3 regions of the Streptomyces sp. NPDC057900 genome follow, and region 1 is predicted to be linked to each of the others. Evidence: riboswitches for the same ligand, from Rfam matches in the RefSeq annotation. Region 1 holds a riboswitch; each other region holds the start of a gene.
The links. Region 1 has a riboswitch for S-adenosylmethionine ahead of thrC (threonine synthase). Riboswitches for the same ligand answer to the same signal wherever they lie in the genome.
Positions count from the first base shown of each region.

Region 1 (2,258 bases):
CCTTCCTGGAGTCCCGGTCGGTTCAGTTGGTGCCGAGGCCGGCGGCGCGGAAGGCGTCCAGGCTCGGACGGATCGTCGCCGTCGCCTGCGAGGTGGCGGCCACCGCGTCCAGCGTCTTGAGGCCGTCACCGGTGTTCAGGACGACGGTGGTGAGCGTCGGGTCGAGCAGACCGGCCTCGATCAGCTTCTTCGTCACGCCGACCGTCACACCGCCCGCGGTCTCGGCGAAGATGCCCTCGGTGCGCGCCAGCAGCTTGATCGCGTCGACGACCTGCTCGTCGTTCACGTCGTCCACCGCGCCACCCGTACGGCGGGCGATGTCCAGGACGTAGGGGCCGTCGGCCGGGTTGCCGATGGCGAGGGACTTGGCGATCGTGTTCGGCTTCTGCGGGCGGACCACGTCGTGACCGGCCTTGAAGGCGGCGGAGACCGGCGAGCAGCCCTCGGCCTGGGCGCCGAAGATCTTGTACGGCTTGTCCTCGACCAGGCCGAGCTTGATCAGCTCCTGGAGACCCTTGTCGATCTTCGTGAGCTGCGAGCCGGAAGCGATCGGGATGACGATCTGGTCGGGCAGCCGCCAGCCGAGCTGCTCGCAGATCTCGTACGCGAGCGTCTTGGAGCCCTCGCCGTAGTACGGGCGGAGGTTGACGTTGACGAAGCCCCAGCCCTCTCCGAGCGGGTCTCCGATGAGCTCCGAGCAGAACCGGTTGACGTCGTCGTAATTGCCCTCGATGCCGACCAGCTCACCGCCGTACACCGCGGCCATGACGACCTTGCCCTGCTCCAGGTCGTGCGGGATGAACACGCAGGAGCGCAGCCCGGCGCGGGCGGCGGCGGCGCCCACCGCACCGGCCAGGTTGCCGGTGGAGGAGCAGGAGAGTGTGGTGAAACCGAAGGCGCGGGCGGCCTCGACGGCGATCGCGACGACGCGGTCCTTGAAGGAGTGCGTCGGGTTGCCGGAGTCGTCCTTGACGTACAGGCCGCCGGTGACGCCCAGCTCACGGGCGAGGTTGTCGGCCTTGACCAGCTTGGTGAAGCCGGGGTTGATGTTGGGCTTGTCCGCGACGTCGGAGGGGACCGGCAGCAGCGGCGCGTAGCGCCAGATGTTGTCCGGGCCGGCCTCGATGCGCTTCTTCAGCTCGTCCGGAGAACCGGTCGGCAGGTCGTACGCCACTTCGAGCGGCCCGAAACAGGTCGCACAGGCGAAAAGCGGACCGAGTGCGAATCGTTCTCCGCACTCGCGGCAGGAAAGTGCCGCGGCGGGACCGAGGTCCACGGAAGATTCGGTGGATGCTGCAACAGTCTGAACAGCCATGATGGCGAGGCCCTTTCTCCTCATCTTCCTTGTGGCGCATTTCGCCACAAGACGGAATTGGCACCGTCCCCACCTGACCTCGCGGTCGGCGGGATGGTTGCCGGGACTTCAACGGGCCGTTCCCTCTGTCCCTCTGGATGAGCGCTATGGCACTGGACCATCGATCCAGGCGTTTATCGGCGGATGGACCCCGGGATGCCACGGCCATCTGCGTTGTTCAGACTGTAACCGAAGCACCGGACTGTTGAGATAGTCGTCCGAACCGCGAGATGGATCACATACAGGGAGTATCGACCGTGCTGGAAGAGGTCGAACGCTGGCTGACCAGGCGTTCCTGGTCGTGCGCCGACCGCCCGCTGGAGCAGCTCCTGGCCGCCCGGAGCGGCGACCCGCGGCGGGGGAGCGTGAGTGTCGTCCTGCCCGCGCTCAACGAGGCGGCGACGGTCGGGGACATCGTCCGGACGATCCGGCGCGAGCTCATGGAGAAGGTCGGGCTGGTCGACGAACTCGTGGTGATCGACTCCGGCTCCACCGACGACACGGCGGAGGTGGCCCGCCGGGCGGGCGCCCGGGTGATCCACCGGGACGCGATCCTGCCCCGGCTGCCGGCCGTCCCCGGCAAGGGCGAGGTGCTGTGGCGGTCACTGCTGGTGACCGGCGGTGACATCGTCTGCTTCATCGACGCGGACCTCAAGGACTTCTCGGCCGACTTCGTCTCCGGCATCGTCGGCCCGCTGCTGACCGACCCCTCCGTGCAGTTCGTCAAGGCGATGTACGACCGCCCGCTCGGGGACACCGCGGGCCAGGGCGGGCGGGTCACCGAACTCGTGGCACGGCCGCTGCTCAATCTGCACTGGCCGCAGCTGGCCGGCTTCGTCCAGCCGCTGGGCGGTGAGTACGCCGTACGCCGGTCGCTGCTCGAACAGCTGCCGTTCCCGGTCGG
Region 1 covers NZ_JBHVOI010000002.1:148,657-150,914, forward strand. The annotation lists gene thrC (threonine synthase) at 23-1,315, opposite strand; SAM riboswitch class I at 1,333-1,459, opposite strand; gene ACFVQ0_RS07785 (glucosyl-3-phosphoglycerate synthase) at 1,612-2,258, shown strand, end outside.

Region 2 (2,258 bases), on a different contig from region 1:
CGGCAACCGCGCCTCCTCCTCGGCCAGCGGCTCCTCCGACGTACTGGGCAAGCTCGGCGTCAATCTGGATCTGCCGCCGCAGCGCGTCGTCGAGGTGGCGGAGGAGGCGGGCATCACCTTCTGCTTCGCGGTGAAGTTCCACCCCGCCCTGCGGTACGCGGCGAAGGCGCGGGCGGAGCTCGGCGCGCCGACCACCTTCAACATCCTGGGCCCGCTCACCAACCCGGCCCAGGTGCGCTCCCAGGCCATCGGCGTCGCCGACCTGCGGATGGCGCCCATCGTCGCGGGCGTCCTCGCCGAGCGGGGCAACTCCGCGCTGGTCTTCCGGGGCGACGACGGGCTGGACGAGCTGACCACCACCGCGACCTCCCGGGTCTGGGTGGCCCGCGACGGTGTCGTGCGCGAGCAGGCCTTCGACCCGCGCGACGTCGGCCTTGACCTGGTGCCGGTCGAGGCGCTGCGCGGCGCCGACGCCTCGTACAACGCGGATGTGGCCCGCCGGCTGCTGGCCGGTGAGACGGGGCCGGTACGGGACGCGGTCCTGCTCAACGCGGCGGCGGCGCTGGTCGCGCTGGATCCGGGGGAGGGCACCCTTGAGGAGCAGCTCGTCGCCGGTATGGCGAGGGCCGCCGAGTCCATCGACTCCGGGTCCGCCGGGCGCGCGCTGGAGAGATGGGTCAAGGCCAGCAACGCCTGAACAGACGGAGCGGTGCAGCGGGGCGCAGTCCGGATCATGGACTGCGCCTTGCGCGTTCCCGTACGTATGGCAAGATGCTGGGCAGGTCATGAGTGACAGCGACTACGGCCCCGGCCCGCTGTCCGGCAACCCTCCGTCCGTGGCGGGGTGCCCCGGGTGAAGACCAGGCCGTAGGCAGCGAGGTCTGCGGCAAGCGCGGACCCCTCGACGTCGTGAGATGTCCACCCGTGGGGTCCTGGTCCTCAGGGAGCCTCTGTGAGCAAGCGAATGCGATAGGGCTTTTCGGCCCTCCTCCGCACACCCTCTTTTCCTCCCTCCGTGCTGCCGCGTATCCGCGGGCACGCGGAGTTCGCCTGCCTGTTACGGGAGTTCGTCATGTCTGTCTTCACCGCTGCCGCCGACCAGTCCATTTGTGCCCCGCTGCCCGTTCTGGGCAAGGATGTGACGGTTCCCCTGGTGACCGGCGGTGAGGTCACGTACGCCGCGCTCGACTACGCCGCCAGCGCCCCGGCCCTGCAGCGCGTGTGGGACGACGTCGCCGCGTACGCGCCGTACTACGGCAGCGTCCACCGCGGTGCCGGCTACCTCTCGCAGCTCTCCACGGACCTCTTCGAGTCCAGCCGGGTGACCGTCGCGGAGTTCCTCGGCTGCCGCGAGGGGGACCAGGTGGTCTTCACCCGGTCGACCACCGACTCGCTCAACCTGCTGGCCGCCGCGTTGCCCGCCGACTGCCAGGTGTTCGTCTTCGAGACCGAGCACCACGCGTCCCTGCTGCCCTGGCGCGATGCCCGGGTGACCTACCTGAACGCCCCGCGCACCCCGGCCCAGGCCGTCGCCACGCTGGAGCGGGCGCTCGCCGACCGCGACCCTTCCCCAAGCTCTCAGCTTCGTTCGAGCAGGGGAGGCCCCACCCGCCCCGCGCTGGTCTGCGTCACCGGCGCCTCCAACGTCACCGGTGAGCTGTGGCCGGTCAAGGAGCTCGCCGCCGCCGCGCACGCCCACGGCGCCCGCATCGTGCTCGACGCGGCCCAGCTCGCCCCGCACCACCCCGTCGACATCAGTGAACTGGACGTCGACTGGGTCGCCTTCTCCGGTCACAAGCTGTACGCGCCCTTCGGCTCCGGCGTGCTGGCCGGCCGCTCCGACTGGCTGCGCGACGCCGAGCCCTACCTGGCCGGCGGCGGCGCCTCCCGCAAGGTCGCCCGGCGCACCGACGGCGGGGTGGACGTCGAGTGGCACACCACCGCCGCCCGCCACGAGGCCGGTTCGCCCAACGTCATCGGCGTCTACTCCATCGCCGCCGCCTGCAAGGCGCTCACCGAGGCCGGGTTCGACAGCCTGGTCGCCCGCGAGCAGCAGCTCGTCTCCGAGGTCCGGGCCGGGCTGGCGGAGGTCCCCGAGGTCAAGGTCCTCTCGCTGTTCGGTGACGACGCCCCGCGCGTCGGCGTCATCTCGTTCGTGGTGGAGGGCTGGAACAGCTCGCACTTCGCCGCGGCGCTCTCCGCCGAGTACGGCATCGGGGTGCGCGACGGTCTGTTCTGCGCCCACCCGCTGGTGCGCA
Region 2 covers NZ_JBHVOI010000005.1:303,139-305,396, forward strand. The annotation lists gene trpD (anthranilate phosphoribosyltransferase) at 1-697, shown strand, start outside; SAM riboswitch class IV at 782-899, shown strand; gene ACFVQ0_RS21615 (aminotransferase class V-fold PLP-dependent enzyme) at 1,073-2,258, shown strand, end outside.
Region 2: it holds a riboswitch for S-adenosylmethionine, as region 1 does, so the genes downstream of both, ACFVQ0_RS21615 (aminotransferase class V-fold PLP-dependent enzyme) here and thrC (threonine synthase) in region 1, are expected to answer to the same signal.

Region 3 (2,258 bases), on a different contig from region 1:
AGCTGAAGAACGCCGGGCCGAACGGCACTCCCACACTGAGCGTCCGGTAGAGCGCGCTGAAGTTGTAGAGGAACAGCAGGATCACGATCAGCGGGACCGACCGGAACAGCCAGGTGTAGATCCAGCTGACCGCGCGCGGCACCGGGCTCGGGGAGAGCCGGGCCAGGGCCAGCAGCACACCGCCGAGAAGCCCCAGAACGGCGCTGAGCAGGGCGACTTCGAGCGTGACGAGCAGGCCTTCGAGGATGGTGGGCCGCAGGAACCAGTACTGGAACCGGTCCCACTGGTAGAAGGGGTTGGCCACCAGGCCGTGGACGATCTGGGCGACCAGCACCAGCACGACGACGGTGACGATCCAGCGGCCGGGCCGCAGGAGCGGGCGGACCCGCTGCGGGACCGGCGGCTTCGGTACGACGGGTGGTCCGGGGCGGGGGGCCGCCCCGGCGGGCGGCGCTGCCCCTGGGGACACAGCGACGCCGGGGGATTCACTCACGGTGGGCTCCAGCGGATGCGGACGGCCCGGACCGCGGACGGCAGCGCCTCGCCACGCCAGTCGTCGGGAACGACGCGGGCGGGGCGCGGGCAGCGCGGCGCGGAGCAGGGGGCCGGGCGGGGAGAGGACGCACCGCGGCAGCGGTGGACGTCAGGGAGTCAGCGGGCCGTCAGCCTTGACAGCGGGCGCGACAAGCGGCCGTACACAGCGCGCTGTTGACACGCTGGAGGTCGACGGAGCGGTCCGCGCAGAGCAGGACGCGGCCTCGGGACCGCCAGGCAGCCATCCCCTCAGCTGCGTGCATCGCTCTCACCGTCACCGATCCGCCCCGCGGGGCCTCGCGCCTGCCGGACACCGTCCGGTCCTCAACTGCGGCGCTCCGCGGTGTGCTGGGGCGCCGGCCGGCGAGCCGGGGCGTATCGCCGCTGCCCGGAGCCGTTCCGCGCCGCAAGTTATGCATGGGCCGACAGGAATGTCAACGCGGGTGACCAACAGGCGAGATGGCCCCCGTGACCTCCTTGACGGCGTCACCCGGCGCACCGAAACTGACGTGGACGGTCACGATTGTCAGCGCCCCCGTACGGGATCCGTCCTGCTCACGGGGTCCATCGGCCCCGGCCCGCTGGCAGGCAACCCTTCCACCGCGACGGGGTGCCCCGGGTGACGACCGGGTCCCGCCGGTGCGGCGGGGCAAGCGTGGTCCCGCGTCTCGCGGGCCCCGGAAGTCGGGACGGGTGGCATTTGTCCAGGAACGGCTTGACGAGGCGCCTGCACATCGATCTGCTGCGCGTCTCCAGCGCCTACTAGCCCGGAATACCCGAGGCGCACGGGCCCGTTGTCATGATGACGCGGTCGGGTCAGCCGTGCGATGACGCGCGCACGTCCGCGCTGTCGTGATCCGGACCGGTGCGCGAGCGCAGCCGTTCCCCATCCGGCCGCTGGTGCCCACAAGGCGGCGGTGGCTTCCTCGTTCCCACAGGGATCTCCACAGGAGAGTCATGCCCGAGACAGCTTCGCGCAGTTCCAGCACAGGCAGCTCCATCACGTGCGGCTCGGTCCCATCCGGCCCGAGTCCGTGCGCCACGCATCCCCGTCCGAAGATCGCCGTACCGTCCTCCCGCATCCACAGCCGTATCGGGGTCGGTCTGGCCGGCGGCTTCTATCCCGCTCCGCACCGCTACGAGCTTTTCCTGTCGGCGAGTTGTCCGCGCTCGCTGCGTATCTCGATCACCCTCGGTCTGCTCGGTCTCCGGGACTCGGTCGCCACCACGTTCCTGGGGCACCCGTCCGCGACACCCGAGGCGTATGCCTCGCTGCGTGGCGCGTACGAGGCCACGCTGCACCATTACGACGGTCCGCTGACGGCGCCCGCGCTGTGCGACCGGTGGAGCGGGCGCATCGTCAGCAACCACACGCCGGACATACTCCGCGATCTGGCGGGCCTGCTGTCCGGCCATGACGAGGCCCGCCCCTCGGCGCTGCGCCCTCCGGAGCTTGCCGACGGCATCGAGACCCTGCGCGAGCTGCTGGACCGGGACGTCACTCCGCACGCGGGGTCCGCCGAGCGGTCGGCGGCTCTGGACCTGCTGGACCGGTCCCTGGCCCGGCGGCCCTACGCGCTGGGCGAGGAGCTGACGGCCGGGGATGTGGACCTGTGGGTGGCGCTCGTCCATCTCGGCCCGGTCGGCGCCTTCGGTGACCGTCCCCGGCTCAAGGAGTACGTACACCGCCTCTGCGGCCACCCCGCCTTCCCGGAGGCACCGGA
Region 3 covers NZ_JBHVOI010000001.1:347,803-350,060, forward strand. The annotation lists gene ACFVQ0_RS01365 (amino acid ABC transporter permease) at 1-493, opposite strand, end outside; SAM riboswitch class IV at 1,050-1,196, shown strand; gene ACFVQ0_RS01370 (putative leader peptide) at 1,190-1,300, shown strand; gene ACFVQ0_RS01375 (glutathione S-transferase C-terminal domain-containing protein) at 1,492-2,258, shown strand, end outside.
Region 3: it holds a riboswitch for S-adenosylmethionine, as region 1 does, so the genes downstream of both, ACFVQ0_RS01370 (putative leader peptide) here and thrC (threonine synthase) in region 1, are expected to answer to the same signal.